Regions from separate parts of the Serratia liquefaciens ATCC 27592 genome, predicted to be linked through region 3. Evidence: predicted binding sites of a transcription regulator. Region 3 holds the regulator's gene; each other region holds the start of a gene.
What was found. The regulator ArgR, encoded in region 3, controls arginine synthesis, uptake and breakdown. The targets are predictions, from matches to a motif close to ANTGAATAAAAATACANT.
Positions count from the first base shown of each region.

Region 1 (7,993 bases), 1.4 Mb from region 3:
TGGCCTGCTGCTCCGGAAACACTTTTCGCAAGGTTGAACGAATTGCCGCTTCTCCCTTTCCGCATCTCAACATCCATTGTGCCGACTCCGGCAGGTAGGCCCACATAGAAATCGCCAGGATAATCGGCAAAAGCCCCCCGAGAATAAAAATAGCCTGCCAGCCAACGAGCGGGATCAGCAAAGCCGCGGTAACGCCACCCAGCCCACCGCCGATCGCAAAAAAACAGGTTATCGCGGTGATATAGGTCGCTCGCTGGCGTAAGGGGCTGTATTCGACAACCAATGCAATACAGTTTGGCATCACGCCGCCTAAGGCTATACCGGCAAGGAAACGGAACGCCATCAGTTGGTTAACATTCTGGGCGAAGGCAGAACACAGGGTGAATACGCCAAAAATGAGCGTGGCAGAAATGATGGACGGCCTACGCCCAATGCGATCGGCTAGCCAGCCCAGAGCAAAGGCACCGATGGCAATGCCGGCCAATCCGGCGCTAAACACCGGGCCCAGCACCGCGGTTTCCAGCGACCAGGCATCCCGAATGGCCGGTGCGGCATAACCCATAGCCTGGATATCGAAACCATCACACAGAAGACAAAGCGCGCACATAGTCAGCAACAGCACTTGGCCGCGACGCGTCCCCGTGCTGTCTACCATTTCCTGAATGCTCTGCATTCCTTCGTTTGCGGACATTGACACGGGATATCCTTTTTTATGTGAATAAAATATATTTTTTAATAGAATATATTTTTTATCCCCTGTCAATGTGCAACACGGATTTTGCGCGCCGGTGTCTCAGAGTGTGAGCGAGTCGACGGACCAGGATCTGGAGCCTTAGCAGATGAGGAATGGTGAGTCACTCTTATTGCAGCCAACCATTGGCTTGAGGATTGCCGGTGAAGAGGCAACGAAATGGGTGCTGCCGATAGGATTTGCGAGCTTTTCGTCGCCAGTTTCAGGGACAATCAGGGATAGGAAGACTTGGCAAAACATTTGCCGCTGGGGCAAACTCCAGCTTGTTCAGGAATACAGTTATTGCGAAAGCGCAGCGGTCTGCAGATCCCCGCCGCCGCCCTCTAGCTGCGTGCAACCGCACCGCCGTTAGCAAAATACGCTTTGATACCTGCGAGAATAGACTCCGCCACCTGCTGCTGGAAATGGGTAGTACGCAGTTTGCGCTCTTCCTCTATGTTGCTGATAAACGCCGTTTCAACCAGGATAGAGGGGATATCCGGCGCCTTTAACACCGCAAAACCGGCCTGATCGACGCGATTCTTATGCAAACGGTTGATTTTGCCCATTCGGTTAAGCACTTCCTTGCCGAATTTCAGGCTGTCGTTGATGGTCGCGGTTTGTAGCAAATCAAACATGGTGTGATCCAAATAGCGATCGCCGCTTTTGCTGACGCCGCCGATTTGGTCCGATTCGTTTTGGGTCTGCGCCAGGAATTTTGCCGCCGAGCTGGTGGCCCCCTTGGTCGACAGCGCAAATACCGACGAACCGCGCGCGGCACGGTTGGTGAAGGCATCCGCATGGATCGACACAAACAGATCGGCGCGCTGCTTACGTGCCTTAGCCACCCTCACCTTAAGCGGAATGAAGACGTCCTCATTGCGCGTCATAAACACCTTCATGTTCGGCTCACGCTTGATTAAGGTGCTCAGGCGACGGGCAATCTGCAGTACGATATCTTTTTCACGCGTTTTGAATTTGCCAATCGCACCGGGGTCCTCACCACCGTGGCCGGGATCCAGCATGATGACAATAGGCCGATCGCGCCCTGCTTTACCGGCCTGCGGTGCTTCCGCCGGTAAAGTGCGCTCAAGATCGCCCTTGTTGTAATCTTCCAGTAACGCCAACAGTGGATCATATTCTTCGCCGCTGCCGCCCTTGCTCGGGTACAGATCCATCACCAGACGATTGCGGTATTCCGGCACCGGCGCCAATGTAAACATGTGGGGCGTGACGCTGCGTTTAAGCTCCAGCACCAGCCTGACGGTGTTTTGATCGAACTGGCCGACACGCGCCTGTTTCAGGTAAGGATCGTCGTCGCGTACCTGGCCGACAATGCCCTTAAGCACGCTGTTGAGCTGCACGCCCTCGATATCCACCACCACGCGATCGGGATTGGTCAACGCAAACTGTTTATATTTCAGTTCAACGTTAGATTCGAGCGTCACTCGGGTATAGGTAGACGAAGGCCAGACACGTACGGCGATGACGTGCGACGAAGCGGCGACGCCCACCCGACTCACACTCAGCAACCAGCTAGCGGCAACCCCCTGCAATAAACGACGGCGGCCCAGATTGTGATTTGAGTTTGGCATGCGACTCCGGCAGTGGTAACAGATTAAAACAGATGAAAAAAACACCAGTAAACGGGAATGCCGAAAACTTTAACCAATCATTCCGGCGCTGTCATCAGAAAATCTTTTTATGGTTTTTCAATTTATTAACGATTCAGAGCCCTTAGCAAAGAAATAGAGACAATTTCTCACTTGCCATCAGGCCAATAAAAGAATAAAAATACAAAAATACCGTATAAATATGCAAATGAGGTTTGGCCGTGAAGGAACGTAGTACAGAGCTGGTCCAAGGATTCCGTCACTCAGTTCCCTATATCAACGCCCACCGTGGCAAGACGTTTGTCGTCATGCTTGGCGGAGAAGCCATCGAACATGAGAACTTTTCCAACATCGTCAACGATATCGGGCTGCTGCATAGCTTGGGCATTCGTTTGGTGGTGGTCTATGGCGCACGGCCGCAAATCGACGTTAATTTGGCGCAGCATAATTACGAACCGATTTATCACAAACATACGCGCGTTACCGACGCCCACACCCTTGAGCTGGTTAAACAAGCAGCAGGCCTGTTGCAACTGGATATCACCGCCAGGCTGTCAATGAGCCTCAACAACACGCCGCTGCAGGGTGCGCATATCAACGTGGTTAGCGGTAACTTTATCATTGCCCAACCGCTGGGTATCGATGACGGTGTGGATTACTGCCACAGCGGCCGTATCCGTCGTATTGATGAAGAAGCCATTCATCGTCAGCTCGACAGCAACGCCATTGTGCTGATCGGCCCGGTCGCCGTTTCGGTTACCGGCGAAAGCTTTAACCTGACGTCAGAGGAAGTGGCGACCCAGTTGGCCATCAAGCTGAAAGCCGAGAAGATGATCGGCTTCTGCTCGTCTCAAGGGGTCACCGATCAGGAAGGCAATATCATTTCCGAACTGTTTCCCAACGATGCGCAGAAACGCATCGAAGAACTGGAAGAAAGCGGTGATTACCATTCCGGCACCGTGCGCTTCCTGCGCGGCGCGGTAAAGGCGTGTCGCAGCGGCGTACGCCGCAGCCACCTTATCAGCTATCAGGAAGACGGCGCTCTGGTGCAGGAATTGTTCTCACGCGATGGTATCGGCACCCAAATCGTCATGGAGAGCGCGGAACAGGTGCGTCGTGCCACGATTAACGACATCGGCGGCATCCTCGAACTGATCCGTCCGCTTGAACAGCAAGGCATTTTGGTTCGCCGCTCACGTGAGCAGTTGGAAATGGAGATCGACAAGTTCACCATTATTGAACGCGATAACCTGACCATCGCCTGCGCGGCGCTGTATCCGTTCCCGGAAGAGAAAATCGGCGAGATGGCCTGCGTGGCGGTGCACCCGGATTACCGCAGCTCATCACGCGGTGAAATGTTGCTGCAGCGGGTGGAGAGTCAGGCGCGTCAGATGGGCCTGCGTAAACTGTTCGTGCTGACCACCCGCAGCATCCACTGGTTCCAGGAGCGCGGTTTCACCCCGGCGGAAGTTGACGTGCTGCCAATGCAAAAACAGGCGCTGTACAACTACCAACGCCGTTCCAAAATTCTGCTGGCCGATCTGTAATCCGTGGCGGGCGCAGCATGCTGCGCCCCAAGCTCTCTCTTAACCCGTTATCTGTAACCGCTCTGCCAACCCACTGCGGCGTTGGGTCGGGGTGCGGATCGCCCGTAGTAAAACGGCTTCGGTGGCATACAGCGAAAGCTGCTTCCTCGCCCGGGTAATCGCGGTATACACCAGTTCGCGGGTCAGCACCGGCAAGAAATGATTGGGCAGTACCAGTACCGTATGATCGAACTCCGAGCCCTGCGATTTATGCACCGTCATCGCATAGGCGGTTTCATGCGCCGGTAAACGGCTCGGCTGCACCGACTTAATGCTACCGTCCGGCAGCTGGAAATGAACGCGCAGCTCGCCGCTCTCATCTCGCAAAGCAATACCGATATCACCGTTGAACAACCCCAGCGCGCTGTCATTACGCCCAATCATCACCGGACGCCCCGGATACCAGCGCCCCGCAGTTCCTGGCTTACGCTGGATCAAACCGGCGCGTTGCAGTCCCGTTTCAATCCGCTCATTCAACCCGGCAATACCGAATGGCCCCTCTCGTAGCGCGCATAGCACCTGGAATTGGCCAAACGCAGCCAGTATCGTCACCGCGTCAGCACCTGTCGCCACCTGCTGCAGATAATCACGATAGCCCGCCACGCACGCATCCAAAAGTGCCTGATAGTCTTGCGTTTCCGCCAACGGGTGCCCCGTAACGTCACTGAAATTGCCGCCCAGCACCCATGCTGCCTTCTTGCCATCCCCGGCATTTACCGCAAAGGCCAGTTGACCAATGCCCGAGTTGGCATCAAAGCGATAGCTCTTGCGCAGCAGGCACAGGCTGTCGCGCACGGCTGCCTCCGCCTCGGCACTTTGCCCCTGCAGCAGACAACCCGTCAGCCGCGAGAGCTGTTCTGCCCGTGCCACGCTATAACCTTGCTCGGCAAAGCGGCAGATATCGCCCAGCACCGCGCCAGCCTCAACCGAAGCCAGCTGATCGCGATCGCCCAGGAAAATCACCCGCGCCTGAGCAGGCAAAGCGGCAATCAGGCGCGCCATCATCGGCAGGTCAACCATCGAGGCTTCATCGACCACCAGTACATCCAGATGCAGCGGGTTGCCACGGTGATAACGCATACGCTGGCTATTGGGCTGAGCGCCTAGCAGACGGTGAAGAGTGGAGGCTTCGGTTGGGAACAGCGCACGTTGCTCCGGCGTTAGCGCCAGTTGCCTGCCGGCGCTGCCTAAGGATTCGGTCAAGCGCGCCGCCGCTTTACCGGTGGGTGCCGCCAACTGAATGCGCAAACGTCGGCCTTCGGCAAGCTGCACCAACGCGGCCAACAGCTTGGCCACGGTGGTCGTTTTACCGGTGCCCGGTCCGCCGGAAATGACGGCAATGCGCCGCGTGGCGGCCACCGCGGCGGCAATTTTCTGCCAGTCCGGTTCGTCGGTCGCTTCGCCAAATAATTGATCGAGAATGGTGCGTAGCTCGGCTTCTTCAACCGCCTGATGGAGGCTGTCACCGCTGATAAAATCGGCAACCTCACCTTCGTTCTGCCACATGCGCTGCAGATACAAACGCTGCTGTTGCAACACCATCGGCATCGCCGTGCTGCCATCGCCAACCGCCGCACTGGCGGACAGGCGCTGCTGCCAGTCGGTCAGATCGGGCTGCCCGGCCGCCAACCACACAGCCTGCGCCAGCTCTGGCTGACGTCCGTCAAAAAGATTCTCCGGCAACAACTGTTCCAGCATCAGGCAAACATGGCCGGCACCCGCCTCGGCGCTGAGGCAAGCGGCAGCCAATAAAATATCCGGCTGGTCCGCTGTGGCCACCACGCGGGCAAACTGTAAATCCAGCGGGCGCAGCACGCCGAGTGCCTGCGCCTGTTCCAGTAAAGCTATCATGGCTCATCCTCTGCCGTAATGGCCTCGCCGCTGAACAACCTGTCCATACCCTCGACTAACGCTTGCTCTGGCCGACAGGCGAAGATGCCGTTGCCTGGATGCTGCGCATCCACCCCGCGCAGGAACAAATAAATCACCCCGCCGAAGTGCCGTTGATAGTCGTAGTCCACCAGCCGATGGCGCAGATAACGGTGCAGCGCCAGGGTATATAACTGATACTGCAGATCGTAACGGTGTTCTGCCATCGCCTGCTCCATCGCCGGCCGGGTATAGGCACTGCTGTCCTCGCCCAACCAGTTGGACTTGTAATCCAGCAGGTAGTACTTCCCCTGCCAGCAGAACACCAGGTCAATAAACCCTTTCAACATTCCCTGCACCTGTTGGAAATCCAGTGCCGGGCAGCGAGCAGAAAGCGGATCGTAGTTTTTCACCAGGGCATCCAGCTCACGGGCCTGCAACAGCCTGTCGATCGGCAGATAAAACTGCAGTTCCGCCTGCTTTTGCTGCGGCGCCAATGCCGACAGCACGACACCGGCATCATTGAGCGGAGTGTTGAGCAACACCTGCATCCACGCCAGCAGTATCGGTTGCCAATGTTCGGCAAAGCCTTGTTGTTGCAGTTGCTCCAGCAGCCACTGTTCATCGAGCGGTTGGGTAAAATCGAGCGTTTCAAACAGGCTGTGCAAGAAAGTCCCTGGCGTAGCACCGCGTGGAAAAGTGTGCGGTGTGAGCGCTGGCTCACTGTCCTGAGCTTGCTCGCCTGCGGCATCAACATCCAGCCGCGGCAATAAATCCTGCATCAGGCCTGCGCCGTGCTGTTGCAAGCCGGTATAGCTGGTCACTCGCCAAAAATCCTGCACCTGACGTGAAAAACCTTTGGCGGCCAATTCGCTCAATTCCGGCGTTTGCGGTAACCAGGGCTGTTCATCCAGCGTGTCGACCAGCGACAGCGCAACGCCCTCCCTGACAAGCTGTTGCAGGCATTGCTGCAGATAGGCTGCATCGCCGGCCTGGCCTGCTTGCACCAGATAGCCCAGCGCGCTGCGGTGTAAATCGGTATCCCCCTGCTTCTTGCGGGTGCCTTGGATCAGCGGCGCAATACCGATGCTGCAGTGATACACCGAACGGGTCAACGCCACGTACAACAGGCGTAAATCCTCCGCCAGTCGCTCCTCCTCCGCCCATTCGATACTTTCTTCATCGGCGTTGAGGTCGAGCAAAGCCTGGAAGCTCTGGCGATCGTGATACAGCACCTGCTGCTGTTGGCGGAAATTACCGACGAACGGCAGCCACACCAGATCAAACTCCAGCCCTTTGGATTTATGGATGGTGATCACCTGCACCAGATGGCGATCGCTTTCCAGACGTAGCTGTTGGTTGTCAGACTGTCGATTGGGTTGGGCAATCTGCTGTGCCAGCCAACGTACCAGCGCATGCTCGCTGTCGAGCTGGGCTGAGGCTTCCTGCAACAGTTCCCCCAAATGCATCACGTCGGTCAATCGACGCTCGCCACCCTGCGTGGCCAACAGGTTTTCTGCCAGATGGCGCTGCTTCATCACCTCGCGCAACATCGGCAATACTCCCCGACGCAGCCAGAGGGAGCGATAGCCGTCAAACTCGTCGACCAGCCTATCCCAGGCGCGCTCATCCTGATTCAAACTGTCCAGCACCAATGCGTCCAATCCCATCAGCCCGGTCGCCATAGCGCTGCGCAAGGTTCGCTCCTGCTCCGGTGCCAGCACGGCCTGCAGCAACCACAGCAAATCCTTGGCCTCTGGCGTATCAAACACGCTGTCGCGGTTGGACAAATAAACCGAAGGAATGGCCAGCGCACTGAGTGCATCGCGAACTAACGCCGCCTCGTTACGGCTACGCACCAGCACGGTAATGTCTGAAGCCTGCACCGCCCGGCGTTTATCGCCATCCACCAGCCAAGCCTGCTGCTGTTGCCCGGCGCTGAGCCAGTCACGGATTTGTGTGGCACACAGGCGCGCCATCAATTGTTGGTACTCACTAACGCCAACACCTTCTCCCTGCTGCAGCCAGAATTGCATTGCCGGTTGCGGTTGGTTTTGCAGTTCAAAAGCCAAGCCCCGGTTTTTTGCGGCGGCGGCCACGTCAATAAAGGGAATTTGGCTGAACAGGAAGGGGTTTTCCACCTGAGCAAACAGATGGTTAACGCTGCCGACCATTGCCGGTGACGAGCGCCAGTT
Region 1 is NC_021741.1:4,152,977-4,160,969, forward strand. Features, by position in the region: gene M495_RS19485 (MFS transporter) at 1-763, opposite strand, end outside; gene amiC (N-acetylmuramoyl-L-alanine amidase AmiC) at 1,075-2,325, opposite strand; gene argA (amino-acid N-acetyltransferase) at 2,565-3,890, shown strand; gene recD (exodeoxyribonuclease V subunit alpha) at 3,930-5,780, opposite strand; gene recB (exodeoxyribonuclease V subunit beta) at 5,777-7,993, opposite strand, start outside.
Region 1: a site for ArgR is predicted at 2,514-2,531, ahead of argA (amino-acid N-acetyltransferase). Genes of this name have one in related genera too.

Region 2 (7,993 bases), 550 kb from region 3:
CCCCACACCTGACCTGCATAGATGCCAGCCCGGCTCAGCTGCGTGAGATTGCGACCGATTACTGGAACAGCGGCATCCGGCATATAGTGGCACTGCGTGGCGACTTGCCACCGGGCAGCGGCAAGCCGGACATGTACGCGACCGATTTGGTGGCCTTGCTGAAGGAGGTTGGCGATTTCGATATCTCGGTTGCCGCTTACCCTGAAGTGCATCCGGAAGCGAAAAGCCCGCAGGCGGACCTGATTAACCTGAAACGTAAAATCGATGCCGGCGCCAACCGGGCGATTACCCAGTTCTTTTTCGATGTGGAAAGCTACCTGCGCTTCCGCGATCGTTGCGTCGCTACCGGCATTGATGTGGAAATCGTCCCGGGCATTCTGCCGGTATCCAACTTCAAGCAGCTGCAGCGTTTTGCCACCATGACCAACGTACGCGTACCGAGCTGGATGACCAGCATGTTTGAAGGGCTGGATGACGACGCGGAAACCCGCAAAATGGTCGGCGCCAATATCGCGATGGATATGGTGAAGATCCTCAGCCGCGAAGGGGTAAAGGATTTCCACTTCTATACGCTCAACCGTGCCGAGATGAGCTACGCCATTTGCCATACGCTGGGTGTGCGTCCGGTCGCGGCCTGATTCACTCTATTCATCATCATCGGGAAGGGCGCTGGGTCAATACAGCGCCCTTTTTGTTGGGCGCAATTTCTTCCAATACCGCTGCTGGGCAACCCGTTGAGATGCAGCATCCGTCAGCGGGGGATAAAAAAAAGGCCCCTGCAAGCAGGAGCCGTGCTTTTGGCGCTTAACCTAGCCGGTATTGCGCATCCCGGCAGCAACGCCGGCAATGGTGACCATCAGCGCCTGCTCAACGCGGGCGTCCGGGTGCTCCTGCTGGCGCGAACGGTGCAGCAGCTCAGCCTGCAGGACGTTCAACGGGTCGGTGTACACGTTACGCAGCGCAATGGATTCGGCGATCCACGGCAGGTCTTCCATCAGGTGCGCGTCATTGGCGATGGTCAGCACCACCTTGATGTCGCTTTCCAACTGATCGCGCAGCTGCTGGCCCAGTGGCCACAGCGATTTGTCCACCAGGCGTTGGTCGTAATATTCCGCCAGCCACAGGTCGGCCTTGGCGAACACCATTTCCAGCATCGCAATACGGGTGGAGAAGAACGGCCAGTCGCGGCACATGGCTTCCAGCTGATCCTGCTTGCCGGCTTTTACCGCTTCCTGCAAACCGGCACCGGCGCCCAGCCAGGCCGGTAACATCAGACGGTTCTGCGTCCAGGCGAAGATCCACGGAATGGCGCGCAGGCTCTCTACACCGCCGTTTGGCTTGCGCTTGGCAGGGCGGGAGCCCAGCGGCAGTTTGCCCAGCTCCAGTTCCGGCGTGGCGGCGCGGAAATAAGGCACAAAATCCGGGTTTTCGCGCACGTAGCCACGGTACATTTTGCATGAGGTGTTTGACAGCTCATCCATCAGCGTACGCCACTCTTTTTTCGGCTCTGGCGGCGGCAGCAGGTTGGCTTCCAGGATAGCACCGGCATACAGCGCCAGGCTGCTGATGGTGACTTCCGGCAGACCGAATTTGAAGCGGATCATCTCGCCTTGCTCGGTCACGCGCAGACCGCCTTTCAGGCTGCCCGGCGGTTGTGACAGCAGTGCCGCATGCGCAGGTGCGCCGCCGCGGCCAATCGAACCGCCACGGCCGTGGAACAGAGTCAGCGCTACGCCGGCCTTTTCGCAGGTTTTGATCAGTGCGTCTTGAGCGCGGTATTGCGCCCAGGAGGCGGCCATCACCCCGGCGTCTTTCGCCGAGTCGGAATAGCCGATCATCACCATCTGTTTGCCCTGGATAAAGCCGCGGTACCAGTCAATATTCAGCAACTGGGTCATCACGTCGTCGGCGTTATTCAGGTCGTCGAGGGTTTCGAACAGCGGCGCGACCGGCAGCGGGAACGGACAACCGGCTTCTTTCAGCAGCAGGTGAACCGCCAGCACGTCCGAAGGCGTGCGCGCCATGGAGATCACGTAGGCGGCAATCGAGCCTTCTGGCGCCTCGGCGATCACCCGGCAGGTTTCCAGCACTTCCTGGGTGTCGGCGCTCGGTTCCCACTTCAACGGCACCAGCGGGCGTTTGGAATTCAGTTCACGGATCAGGAACGCCTGCTTGTCGGCTTCTGACCAGCTTTCGTAGTCGCCAAGGCCCAGGTAGCGGGTCAGTTCGGCGATGGCTTCGGTGTGGCGGGTGCTTTCCTGGCGAACGTCGATGCGTACCAGCGGCACACCAAAGCAGCGCACGCGACGCAGGGTATCCAGTAATTGGCCGTTGGCGATGATGCTCATGCCGCAGGCCTGCAGCGACTGGTAACAGGCGAACAGCGGTTCCCACAGCTGTTCGTTATTCACCAGCAGATCGTGCGGCTTCAGTACGCGCTCGCCTTTCAGGCGGCCTTCCAGATAGGCCTGAGAGCTCATCAACTGGCTGCGTAGCTGCTTCATGATTTCGCGGTACGGCTCTTGAACCTCGTCACCACCGGCCCGTGCGCGCAGTTCCGGAGTACATTCGGTCATCGACAGTTCGGACACCAGCACTTGAATATCGCGGGTGAACAGATCGCAGGCTTTCCAGCGGCTCAGCAGCAGCACGTGGCGGGTGATCTCGGCCGTGACGTTCGGGTTGCCGTCGCGGTCACCGCCCATCCAGGACGTGAAACGCACCGGCACCGCCTCCGCCGGCAGGCTGTAATCGATGGAATTTTCCAGCTGTTCGTTGAATTCGCGCAGGAAGGCAGGGACCCCTTCCCACAGGCTGTTTTCCACCACCGCAAAGCCCCACTTGGCTTCGTCAACCGGGGACGGACGGTGTTTGCGGATCTCGTCGGTATGCCACGATTGAGCCACCAACTGACGCAGGCGGCGCATGATCTTGTTGCGCTCGTAGTCGGCCAGATCGTTATGGTCGAGCTGGCTGAGGCAGGTGTTCACCTCTACCAGTTTGTGGATCAGGGTGCGGCGGGTGATTTCCGTCGGGTGCGCAGTCAGCACCAGCTCGATAGAAAGTTGAGACACCGCATTTTGCAGCTCTTTGGTGCTGAGCTTTTTGTCTTTCAGCCGGGTGAACAGTTGGGCCAGCGCTTCCGGGTTGCTGGCGGCTTCACCGTTGGGTGAAATGCTGTGGTACTGCTCGGCGGTATTGGTCAGATTGAGAAACTGACTGAAGGCGCGTGCGACCGGCAGCAACTCGTCGTTGGACAGGTTTTGCAAGGTGGAAAGCAGCTCCTGACGGTGCGCTTCATTGCCTGCACGTGAAGATTTGGAAAGCTTACGGATAGTTTCAACGCGATCGAGAATATGCTCGCCCAGCGCTTCTTTGATGGTATCGCCGAGCAATTTGCCGAGCATACTGACATTACTTCGCATTGCCGAATATTGTTCGTTCATATAACCCCTGACCCAATTCTGTATTTACCCTTCATCTTTCAAGCCACAGCGGTGTTGGCTTCGCGCTCTCACCCCGTTCACTTGGTTGATCCAAGCTCCCGGGGATTCAAGCGTTCGCCGCCTAGCTGCAACTTGAAATCTATTGGGTAGATGATTTTTATCTTGTAAGTAAATTTCACGTGTCAGGCGAAGAGCGCCTGTTTCATCTCGCCACGTTCCTGTCCAATCGTCAATTGACACTATTTTTAGCAAAAAAACATCAAAATCGGCGCATTTTCTGAAATTTAATTACGGCACGCCGGTTATCAGTCTGGCTTATTTCATTGGTTTAATACGTATTTTGAGGTAGGGGGAATGATAAATCATAACCCCTACTTTGTATCAGGTTTATTGACGGCAGAAATGATTGACCAGTTGGCCCAGCAGTTTGCGCGTGGGTTCGATAAAGCCGGTATCGATGTATTCATCCGGCTGATGCGCCTGGTCGATAGAGCCGGGGCCCAGCACCAGGGTCGGACAGACCTGCTGGACGAACGGCGCCTCGGTGCAATAGTTGACCACCTGTGTACGGGTGCCCAGCAGTTTCTCAATCACCGCCACCATCTGATGATCGGTCGGACACTCGTAGCCCGGTACCGAGGCATGCAGTTCTTCAATGCTCAGGCGGCCCGGCCAGCGTTGGCTGATGGGTTCCAGCGTTTGGTGCATCAGTTCGTTGATATTGTCGAGCGTCATGCCCGGCAGCGGACGGATATCCAGATGCAGTTCACAGCAGGCGCAGATGCGGTTAGCGGCATCGCCGCCGCTGATATGGCCGAAGTTCATGGTGGGATAAGGCACGGCGAATGCCGGGTTGTTGTAGCGCTCCTGCAGCGTTTTACGCAGCTCCATCAAACGGCCGATGGTGTCATGCATCAGATCGATGGCGTTCACGCCGCGCGCCGGGTCGCTCGAATGGCCAGATTGGCCGACAATGCGAATGGCGTTGGCCATATGGCCTTTGTGCGCACGCACCGGCTGCAATGAGGTCGGTTCGCCGATAATCGCGAAGTCAGGGCGGATGCTGGTCGAGGCGGCGAAGTAACGTGCGCCGGCCATCGTCGTTTCTTCATCTGCGGTGGCCAAAATGTACAGCGGTTTGGTCAGCTGGCTGGCATCGATGTCACGCACCGCATCCAAAATAAAGGCAAAGAAGCCCTTCATGTCGGCGGTACCCAGTCCATACAGCTTATTGTCGTGCTCGGTCAGGGTGAAAGGATCGCGTGTCCAACGGCCTTCATCATAAGGCACGGTATCGGTGTGGCCCGCCAGCAGCAGGCCGCCACTGCCTTCGCCAATGCTTGCCAGCAGGTTGAATTTGTTGCGGCTGTCCGGCACCGGCTGCACGTCGACGCGGAAACCCAAATCGGCAAACCAGCCGGCCAGCAAGTTGATTAACGCTTCATTACTCTGATCGAGGGCACCATCGGTGGCGCTGATCGACGGAGTGGCGATCAACGCCCGGTACAGCTCAATAAATGGAGGTAATTTCATCTTCACTGTTGACAGCCTTTGGTTAGGTTGGTATCAATATTCATGCAGTTATTGTGAATAAAAATACAGTAAGCTGGAGCGTAAGGGAACCCGATTCCCGGATGATTATAAAAACATCAACGCTCGACCTCGTGGGTGAACGGCGAAACAACGCTGGTGAGCCTGGAAACCTGAGTCGAAAACGACCAAACGCAAGTCAAGAAGGTGAAAGGCCCCATGTTGAATACGCTGATTGTCGGTGCCAGCGGTTATGCCGGAGCGGAGCTCACGGCGTACCTTAATCGTCACCCACACATGAACATAACCGCTTTAGCGGTTTCAGCGCAAAGTGCAGATGCAGGAAAATTGCTTTCCGATTTGCACCCTCAGTTAAAAGGCATCGTTGATCTGCCGTTGCAACCATTGGTTGACGTTGCGAAAGCGGCTGAAGGTATCGACGTGGTGTTTTTGGCCACGGCGCATGAGGTCAGCCACGATATCGCGCCGGCGTTCCTGGCCGCCGGTTGCGTGGTGTTCGATCTTTCCGGTGCATTCCGCGTAAAAGATACCGCTTTCTACAGCCAGTACTACGGTTTTGAACATCGGCATGCCGAGCTGCTGGAGCAGGCGGTATATGGCCTGGCGGAGTGGCAGAGCGACGAAATCAAACGGGCGCAGCTGATAGCCGTGCCAGGCTGTTACCCAACGGCAGCGCAGCTGGCACTGAAACCGCTGATCGACCAAGGTTTGCTGAACCTCGACCAGTGGCCGGTCATCAACGCCACCAGCGGCGTTAGCGGTGCGGGCCGCAAGGCCAGCGTTACCACCAGCTTCTGTGAGGTGAGCCTGCAGCCGTACGGGATTTTCAACCACCGCCATCATCCGGAAATCGTCGCGCACCTGGGAGTGCCGGTCATCTTTACGCCACATTTGGGTAACTTCCCGCGTGGTATTCTCGAAACCATCACCTGTCGCCTTAAAGCCGGCGTGACCGCGCAGGACGTGGCCGCCGTTTATCACGCTGCCTATGACGACAAACCGCTGGTGCGGCTGTACGACAAAGGCGTGCCGGCGCTGAAGTCAGTGGTTGGGTTGCCGTTTTGCGATATCGGCTTTGCCGTGCAGGGCGAACACCTGATTGCCGTGGCGGTGGAAGACAACCTGTTGAAAGGCGCAGCCGCTCAGGCGGTGCAATGCCTGAATATCCGTTTTGGGTTCCCGGAAACCCAGTCATTACTTTAATAAATCACCAGCGTGGGATGTAAACAGCGATGAACCCGTTAATTATCAAGTTAGGTGGCGTGTTATTAGACAGTGAAGAAGCGCTGGAGCGTTTGTTTACCGCGCTGGACAGCTACCGCCAGCAGCATCAGCGCCCACTGGTTATCGTCCACGGCGGCGGTTGCGTGGTGGACGAACTGATGAAGCAGCTTTCCCTGCCGGTGGTGAAGAAAAATGGGCTGCGGGTTACCCCGGCCGATCAGATCGACATTATCACCGGCGCACTGGCCGGTACGGCCAACAAAACCTTGCTGGCATGGGCGATCAAACACCAGATTAATGCCGTAGGCCTGAGCCTGGCGGACGGCGGCAGCGTCACCGTCACCCCGCTCGATCCGGCGCTTGGCCACGTAGGCAACGCGCAGCCGGGGTCGCCAGCGTTGCTCAATACCCTGCTGGGTGCCGGCTACCTGCCGGTGATCAGCTCTATCGGTATTACCGCCGATGGGAAGTTAATGAATGTAAACGCCGATCAGGCGGCGACCGCGTTGGCCGCCACGCTGGGTGCGGATTTGATCCTGCTGTCGGATGTCAGTGGCATCCTCGACGGAAAAGGGCAGCGCATCGCAGAAATGACGGCGCAAAAAGCGGAACAACTGATTGCCCAGGGCATCATCACTGATGGTATGGTGGTGAAGGTGAATGCGGCGCTCGATGCGGCCCGCACCCTCGGTCGCCCGGTAGATATCGCCAGTTGGCGCCATGCCGATCAGCTTCCTGCACTGTTTAACGGCGTGTCGATTGGCACCCGGATCCTCGCTTAAATTTAGAATTAAAAAGGAAAAGACCATGCAAAACCAAGGCATCAAAAAAATCGTTCTGGCGTACTCTGGCGGCCTGGATACTTCGGCCATCATTCCCTGGCTGAAAGAAAACTACGGCGGCTGCGAAGTGGTGGCATTCGTGGCAGATATCGGCCAGGAGCGCAGCGATCTGGAAGGCGTGGAGCAAAAAGCCCTGCAATCCGGTGCCTCTGAGTGTCACGTTGTTGATCTGCGTGAAGAATTCATCAGTGATTATGTTTACCCCGTGCTGCAAACCGGTGCCCTGTATGAAGGCAGCTACCTGCTGGGGACCTCAATGGCCCGTCCGATCATCGCCAAGGCGCAGGTTGAGCTGGCGTTGAAGGTCGGTGCTGACGCGCTGTGCCACGGCGCAACCGGTAAAGGTAACGACCAGGTGCGTTTCGAAACCACCTATACCGCACTGGCGCCGCACTTGAAAGTGGTAGCCCCTTGGCGCGAGTGGAACCTGCGTTCCCGTGAAGCGCTGCTGGACTACCTGAAAGAGCGCAACATCCCGACCACGGCGTCGCTGGAAAAAATCTACAGCCGTGACGAAAACGCCTGGCATATCTCTACCGAAGGCGGCGTGCTGGAAAGCCCGTGGAATGCACCGAATAAAGACTGCTGGGTCTGGACCGTCGATCCGCAGGAAGCTCCGGATCAGCCAGAGCAGGTGACTGTCACCGTCGAGAAAGGTCGGGTAGTGGCGGTAAACGGCGAAGCGTTGAGCCCGTACAAATGCCTGGAAACCCTGAACGTGTTGGGCGCCAAACATGGTGTGGGCCGTATCGATATCGTGGAAAACCGTTTGGTGGGTATCAAATCCCGCGGTTGCTACGAAACCCCGGGCGGCACCATCATGGTGGCGGCACTGCGTGGCGTTGAGCAGCTGGTTCTGGATCGCGATAGCTTCAAATGGCGTGAGCAGCTGGGCCTGGAAATGGCTTACGTAGTGTACGATGGCCGTTG
Region 2 is NC_021741.1:5,056,640-5,064,632, reverse strand. Features, by position in the region: gene metF (methylenetetrahydrofolate reductase) at 1-638, shown strand, start outside; gene ppc (phosphoenolpyruvate carboxylase) at 810-3,446, opposite strand; gene argE (acetylornithine deacetylase) at 3,834-4,979, opposite strand; gene argC (N-acetyl-gamma-glutamyl-phosphate reductase) at 5,196-6,200, shown strand; gene argB (acetylglutamate kinase) at 6,230-7,003, shown strand; gene M495_RS23530 (argininosuccinate synthase) at 7,029-7,993, shown strand, end outside.
Region 2: a site for ArgR is predicted at 5,032-5,049, ahead of argC (N-acetyl-gamma-glutamyl-phosphate reductase). Genes of this name have one in related genera too.

Region 3 (7,993 bases):
CTTGATGGTGATATCTTTGCCACGCTTGCCGGTACAGTCACGGCTTTGACCGTTCTGGCCACGTTCAGCACGGAAAGATTTCTCAAAGCGGTAGTCGATCAGCGTGTTGAGGTTTTCGTCCGCCAACAGATAGACGTCGCCGCCATCGCCGCCGTCACCGCCATCAGGGCCGCCGTTCGGGATATACTTTTCGCGGCGGAAGCTGACGCAACCATTACCACCGTCACCTGCAACGACCAAAATCGCTGCTTCATCTACAAACTTCATTTACCGTCTCCGTAAATCATTCACCGGGCTGCTTCAAAGGAGCAACCAGGCGGGTTTCTGCCCGTCGCGGCCACCAACGGTGACCAATTGCGGAAAACATGGCGCCCGCTACCACGACGAAAGCGCCGACATAACCGACGACATTCAATGTCGGGGCGGCGAATACGTGTGGCCAGGCCAGCGCCAACAAATCTGAAAACAGCAGGGTAAACAGCGGGGTCAGCGTGATTAACGCACTCACCTGCGCCGCCTGCCAGCGCGCCATGGCTTCCGCCAGCGCACCATAGCCAATCAGCGTGTTGGCGCCACAGAACAGCAAACAGGCTAATTGCCAGCCGCTGAGCTGGAAAATCACCTCAGGCTTGGCCAGAGGGAATAGCGCGATCGCACATAAAGTGTACAACATTACCAAAATTTGCGGCGAGGCTAATCGACGTAGCAACACTTTCTGCGCCACGCCATAAGTCACCCAGACCATCGCCGCACACACGCCCAACAGCACCCCCAGGGTGTAATCCGTCAGGCGGGTGAAAATCTCAATCAGGCTGACATTGAAGAACAACAGCAGCCCGCAAATCAGCATCAGTGCGCCAATCACCTGGGTGATGCGCATCCGCTCTTTTAAAACCAGCACGCTGGCAAACATCATACCGACCGGCGACAGCTGGCCGATGACCTGAGATGCGGTCGGGCTAAGGTACTGCAACGAAGAGCTGAAGAAGATAAAATTCCCCAGCAAGCCCGCGGTGGCGATGGCCAAAATCAGCAGCCAGCGTGGTTGACGGAACATGGTCACCGGCGGCAATCTGCCGCGCACGGCCAAAATGATCCCAAGCCCCAGCGCCGCGATGGTAAATCGATACCAAACGACGGTAAACGGCTCCATCACTACCAGCACTTCTTTCATCGCAATCGGCAATGCACCCCAGCAAACTGCCGTAGTTACCGCTAGGAAAATGCCAATTCCGACCTGCTGTTTCGTTTCCATCTTACCTTTTGCCAGCGCTGACGGGCCGATGCACAAGCAGCCCATAAATGTAAAAAGCCCCGCAACGAGTTGCGGGGCTTACATCTATTTCGTAAGGCTCGAAAAATTATTCAGCTTCGATGCTGATGAATTTACGATTGCTCGGGCCTTTAACTTCGAATTTGACTTTACCGTCTTTCAAAGCAAACAGAGTGTGGTCTTTGCCGCAACCCACGTTGGTACCAGCGTGGAATTTAGTGCCGCGCTGACGAACGATGATGCTGCCTGCCAGTACTGCTTCGCCGCCAAAGCGTTTAACGCCCAGACGTTTAGCTTCTGAATCGCGACCGTTACGAGTCGAGCCGCCAGCCTTTTTGTGTGCCATTAATCTGCTCCCCTAACTTAAGCGCTGATGCCGGTGATTTTAACGTCAGTGAACCACTGACGGTGGCCCTGCTGCTTACGATGGTGCTTACGACGACGAAACTTAACAATCTTAATTTTCTCGCCACGACCGTGAGCAACGACTTCAGCTTTGATCTTACCGCCATCGACGAAAGGAACGCCGATTTTGATATCTTCGCCATTAGCAATCATCAGAATCTGGTCAAACTCAACAGCTTCACCAGTTGCGATGTCCAGCTTTTCCAAGCGAACGGTTTGACCTTCGCTTACTCGGTGTTGTTTACCACCACTTTGGAAAACCGCGTACATATAAAACTCCGCTTTCCGCGTGCCCAACTGTTCAGTACAGAGCGCGCTATAAATATTCACAATAGGGCGCGAATTCTACGCAATAATCCAGCATATGACAAGAGCAGAATAAGACCAGAAGTAGAAAAAAGAAGAAAAAAAGCACAGTTTCTTTCATGGCGTTTATCTGAGGCGTTTTTCAAGTACAATCAGTAGGACAGTTACCGCCATGTACCGATGTGAGCAGCGATCTCAACGCGGTGAAGAGAAACACAGCTGAAAAAAATACAATGAACCTAGAGCAAATTACCGAGTTAACCGCGCAAGATATGGCGGCCGTGAACGCAACAATTCTCGAACAGCTGAATTCCGATGTCACGCTCATCAATCAGCTTGGCTATTACATTATCAGTGGTGGCGGTAAACGCATCCGCCCGATGATCGCCGTTCTGGCGGCGCGGGCATTGCATTATCAGGGTGATAAACACATTACCGTCGCTGCGCTGATCGAATTCATTCATACCGCAACCCTGCTGCATGATGATGTGGTGGATGAATCCGATATGCGTCGCGGCAAGGCCACTGCCAATGCTGCCTTCGGCAATGCCGCCAGCGTATTGGTTGGCGACTTCATCTATACGCGGGCTTTCCAGATGATGACCAGCCTGGAATCGCTCCGTGTATTGGCGCTGATGTCCGAGGCGGTCAATGTGATTGCCGAAGGTGAAGTGCTGCAGTTAATGAACGTGAACGATCCGAACATTACCGAAGAAAGCTACATGCGGGTGATCTACAGCAAAACCGCACGCCTGTTCGAAGCGGCGGCACAATCTTCGGCGATCCTTTCGGGCGCCAGCGAGGCAGAAGAAAAAGCGCTGCAGGATTACGGCCGCTATCTTGGCACCGCCTTCCAGCTGATCGACGACCTGCTCGATTACAGCGCCGACGGCAGCACCCTGGGTAAAAATACCGGTGACGATCTTAACGAGGGCAAACCGACGCTGCCCTTGCTGCATGCCATGCATAATAGTGAAGGCGAGCAGAAAGCCATGATCCGCGGCGCGATTGAACAGGGCAACGGCCGTCATTTGCTGGAGCCGGTTTTACAGGCCATGGAGCAATGCGGCTCGCTGGAATATACCCGCCAACGCGCTGAGGAAGAGGCCGACAAGGCGATTGCCGCACTGCAGGTGCTACCGGAGTCTGCCCACCGTGCCGCGCTGGAAGGATTAGCCCATCTTGCAGTTCAACGCGATTTTTAAGAAATAATAAACGCCCTGCAGTTTCCACAGACCCGCGATGCGGGTCTGTTCATTTCCCCGGAAAGACACGCGCCAGCAGGCCGCCAATCCCCTCTCGCATCAGGAAAGCCAACATCTTTTCGCGTTCGCTCTCCGTCAGGTGGTAGTAATACTCAATCCACACCGTCAGCGGATCCTTGCGTTCAACTTCATACAGCGCCGGGTCCTCTTTCAAGATCAGTAAATTGCGCGTACCGGTCGGCAAACTGTCAATGTGATACTCCAGCGCCTTTCCCTGTACGCCTTTGCGCCGGCGGCTGATCCAGCCTTCACGACGCGCCATCAAGTTTATTCCCTGTGGTGAGGAAGGTAACCCTGCCACGCCGGTCAATTCCTTGGCGGCAAACCACTCTTTTTTCATGGCCATGTTCTCTGGGCAAAAGTAGGCGAAGATCTTTTTTAGGAAATTTATTGGATATTTTTTAAGAAATTTAGTGGTATCCTAGTTTCCGTATAAGCGTTTCATGTTGTTCAAACGATTAATCTTGACCTGTTAGTTATACCACTAACAGAACTTTCGCTAATCAAAAAAGGAATGCAAACATGAACTCAAGGAATAAGGATTGGCATCCGGCGGATATCATTGCGGCTTTACGTAAGAAGGGAACGACACTGGCGGCGGTGTCGCGCAAGGCAGGACTTAGCTCATCAACGCTGGCAAACGCACTGTCGCGTCCCTGGCCAAAAGGAGAATGGCTGATTGCCGAAACGCTCGATATACACCCTGCAGAAATCTGGCCGAGCCGCTATTTCGATCCCCATACCAATAACTTACTGGATCGAAAAGCCCGTATTCGGTCCTAGCTGCGGGCATAAAAAAACCGCCGGTACGTTGTCCGGCGGCCTATGCATACTCATGCACTGCTGGATGATCAGTTATTGATAAACTTTTCGCCCAGTTCGATATCTTTGTGCAGAACATCCAGCATGTCTTCCAACGCTTTCTGTTCGAACGCGCTCAGAGTGCCGATGTCTTTGCGTTCTTCAACGCCATTCTTACCCAGCACCAGCGGTTGCGCGAAGAAGCGAGCGTATTTGCCATCGCCTTCCACATAAGCACATTCCACCACGCCTTTTTCGCCTTGCAGCGCACGAACCAGAGACAGGCCGAAACGCGCCGCCGCCTGGCCCATAGACAGGGTTGCAGACCCACCGCCGGCTTTGGCTTCAACCACTTCAGTACCCGCATTTTGGATACGCTTAGTCAGATCGGCCACTTCCTGATCGGTAAAGCTCACGCCAGGGATCTGCGACAGCAGCGGCAAAATGGTCACGCCAGAGTGTCCGCCGATCACCGGTACGTTCAGCTCTTCAGGTTTTTTGCCTTTCAGCTCAGCCACAAAGGTATTGGAACGGATAATGTCCAGCGAGGTCACGCCGAACAGTTTGTTCTTGTCATAAACACCGGCTTTCTTCAGCACTTCTGCCGCGATAGCCACGGTGGTATTGACCGGGTTGGTGATAATGCCGATGCAGGCTTTCGGGCAGGTGGTTGCCACTTGCTGGATCAGATTACGCACGATGCCTGCGTTCACGTTGAACAGATCTGAACGATCCATGCCAGGTTTACGCGCAACGCCTGCAGAAATCAGCACCACGTCTGCACCGTGCAGAGCTGGAGTAGCGTCTTCGCCACTGAAGCCTTTGATTTTCACTGCGGTTGGGATGTGGCTTAAATCGACGGCAACGCCTGGGGTAACGGGGGCAATGTCGTAGAGAGAGAGTTCAGAACCTGAAGGAAGCTGGGTTTTGAGTAGAAGGGCGAGGGCCTGGCCGATACCGCCAGCAGCACCGAGAACTGCAACTTTCATCCTATACTCCTTTATTATCTTAAATATATAAAGCGCCGTGAATATGTTGGTTACGGACCTTAAATTATTACACCTTTAAAAACAATCTCTTAACAGTCTGTTTGAGAACTGGCGCAATAAAACAGCCGATGTCGCGCTCATTTTAGATTAAATAGCTTACGCATTAAGGGCATAGCGCACACTAATCAAAAATACTGCGAGGTTATTCACGAGCAAGTTAACCGGCGGTTACATTACACCCTTACACAACATCAGAACAACATCATTTTAATAACATTTTCTTTACCACCGCGGGCGGCATTTTCGGTCACCGAAAGGGCATATTCATGGGGTACGGATTTTGTTAAAATGCTGCCCTTTCCTCGTTGTCCGGGCATTGTTATTTTTTCCGGGCGTCCTTTTATTGCATAAAAATTCATTTATATGCATAATCATCACTTCTATTGTCAACATTCCACGGTGCAAAATGCGTAATCCCGCAAAGCAGGAAGATCTGATCAAGGCGTTTAAAGCGTTATTGAAAGAAGAAAAATTCAGTTCTCAAGGCGAGATTGTTTTGGCGCTGCAAGAAGAAGGCTTCGAAAACATCAACCAATCCAAAGTATCGCGCATGCTGACCAAGTTCGGCGCGGTGCGTACGCGCAATGCCAAAATGGAAATGGTGTATTGCCTTCCCGCCGAACTCGGCGTGCCGACCACCACCAGCCCGCTGAAGAATCTGGTGCTGGATGTCGATCACAACGATGCGGTTGTGGTGATCCACACCAGCCCCGGCGCCGCGCAGCTCATTGCTCGCCTGCTGGATTCTCTGGGCAAATCCGAAGGTATTCTCGGCACCATCGCCGGTGACGATACCATTTTCGTTACCCCAGCCAGCAGCTTTACCGCGCGCCAGCTGTACGAAGCCATCCTGACCCTGTTCGAACAGGAGCTGTGATGCATAACGCTAACAAAATGCGGCGAGCCGTCGCGTTTTGTTAGCGTTTCTTTAACCCTATCCTAACTTTCCCCTCTAGCCCTACCACGTTTAACGCCAGGTTTCTTTCTCATCACAGCATATTTCAATGACATTACTGCTCAGCCAGTGATAGCTACTGTGTTCTTCCGCACTTTTGGTCAAAAGCACTTACCCTATTGAAATTACATAAATTTAACATCAAAAGATCGTTTTATAACCACTTTTTATTCCATCTGGTTATAAAAGATAAGGATCATCATAATAAAGTTTCACTAGAAACTGTTAGCGAACTATTAATTTTTGGCGTTACTAGATGTATACTCATTTCCGTGACGTAAATCACAGTTCACTGGAACTGATAAAAGAATACGAAAAGGTCAAATCATGAAAATTAAATCTACCATCGCAACTATGAGCGTTCTCTCCATGCTTTCTTTCGGCGCATTTGCAGCACAATCTGTTGATGCAAACCAGGCTGAAAAAATGCAATCTGCAGGCACCATTACCGTCAGCGGCGTTGCCGGTGCACCTTCAGATATCCGTCAGGCACTGTCTGAAAAGGCCGATGCCAAAGGGGCGACCGCTTACCGTGTAATCGAAGCACGCAACGAAGGTAACTTCCACGCGACAGCAGAAATTTACAAATAAGTACAAGGCGTTACCCGGCAACGGGCAATATAACTCTGGTACCGAGCACCACTGATAACAGCCTTCAAGTACAAAAACGCTGCAAAAGCCCTTCCAGGCGGTTATCACAACAGGACGCACTATCATGAACATGAAAACCACTCTCGCTGCACTTAGCCTGCTGTCTGTCGTTTCGTTCGGCGCTTCCGCCGCGACGTTAATCACTAACGACCAGGCCAATACGCTCCAGTCTGCCGGTACCATCACCGTCAGCGGCGTCACCGGCGCGCCTTCCGATATTCGCCAGGCCCTGTCTGACAAAGCCGATAAACAAGGCGCTAAAGCCTACCGCGTGATCGAAGCCTACGAAAACGGCAATTGGCACGCGACAGCCGAAATCTACAAATAACAATTCAGGGAGCCCTGCTTACCGAACTGATTACCCTCGTCACTGCCACTGCCGAGTTCTATCGTAAGCACTGATTCCTTGAAGAAACTTCGTCGTCCTATCCGACGAACCCCGTTGCCCTCGCTCGCGAGGGCTTTTTTATGGGCAAAAGAAAAGGCCGCAAGCGGCCTTTTAGTTTTGCTTCAGTCACACTGAATCGACGATCAATAAGTCACTTTAGGTTCTGACTTGTGGGCCAATGCCTCCAGCAGACGGTCATGGATCCCACCGAAGCCGCCGTTACTCATCACCAAAATGTGGTCGCCAGGCTGGGCCGTTTTCACGATCATGTCCACCAGCGTGTCGAGATCGGCGCTCCAGTGGGCCGGCTGTACACAGGCTTCCGCGACTTCCGCCACCTGCCAGGGGATATGGTGCGGTTGGAACAGGAAGACCTCATCGGCACGGCCCAGAGACGGTGCCAAATCATTCTTGCTGATCCCCATTTTCATGGTATTGGAGCGCGGCTCGAGCACAGCCAAAATGCGCGCGGTACCGCCAACCTTGCCGCGCAATGCGGCCAAGGTCGCCAGGATCGCCGTTGGGTGATGGGCAAAATCGTCATACACCGTAACGCCATGAGCTTCACCGCGCAGTTCGAGACGGCGGCGAGCATTGATAAACTCACCGAGCGCGCGGCAGGCATCGGCTGGCAGCACACCAACGTGGCGCGTGGCGGCAATGGCCATCAAACCGTTATGCATGTTGTGTTCACCCACCAGCGACCACTTCACTTCGCCCACCTGTTCGCCGTCGAGGAACACCGCATAATGGCTGGCGTCCGGCGTTAATTTTTGAGCGCGCCATGCGCCCTCTTCCCCGACCAGCTCTTGCTCACTCCAACAGCCCATCGCCATCACCTGTTTCAGGTGGTTGTCGTTATCAGGCAAAATGATCTTGCCCTTGCCCGGCACCAGACGC
Region 3 is NC_021741.1:363,454-371,446, reverse strand. Features, by position in the region: gene cgtA (Obg family GTPase CgtA) at 1-267, opposite strand, end outside; gene M495_RS01700 (DMT family transporter) at 284-1,255, opposite strand; gene rpmA (50S ribosomal protein L27) at 1,362-1,619, opposite strand; gene rplU (50S ribosomal protein L21) at 1,637-1,948, opposite strand; gene ispB (octaprenyl diphosphate synthase) at 2,218-3,189, shown strand; gene M495_RS01680 (DNA-binding protein) at 3,239-3,589, opposite strand; gene M495_RS01675 (helix-turn-helix domain-containing protein) at 3,772-4,032, shown strand; gene mdh (malate dehydrogenase) at 4,101-5,039, opposite strand; gene M495_RS25725 (hypothetical protein) at 5,291-5,458, opposite strand; gene argR (transcriptional regulator ArgR) at 5,506-5,976, shown strand; gene yhcN (peroxide/acid stress response protein YhcN) at 6,382-6,645, shown strand; gene yhcN (peroxide/acid stress response protein YhcN) at 6,770-7,033, shown strand; gene mpl (UDP-N-acetylmuramate:L-alanyl-gamma-D-glutamyl-meso-diaminopimelate ligase) at 7,237-7,993, opposite strand, start outside.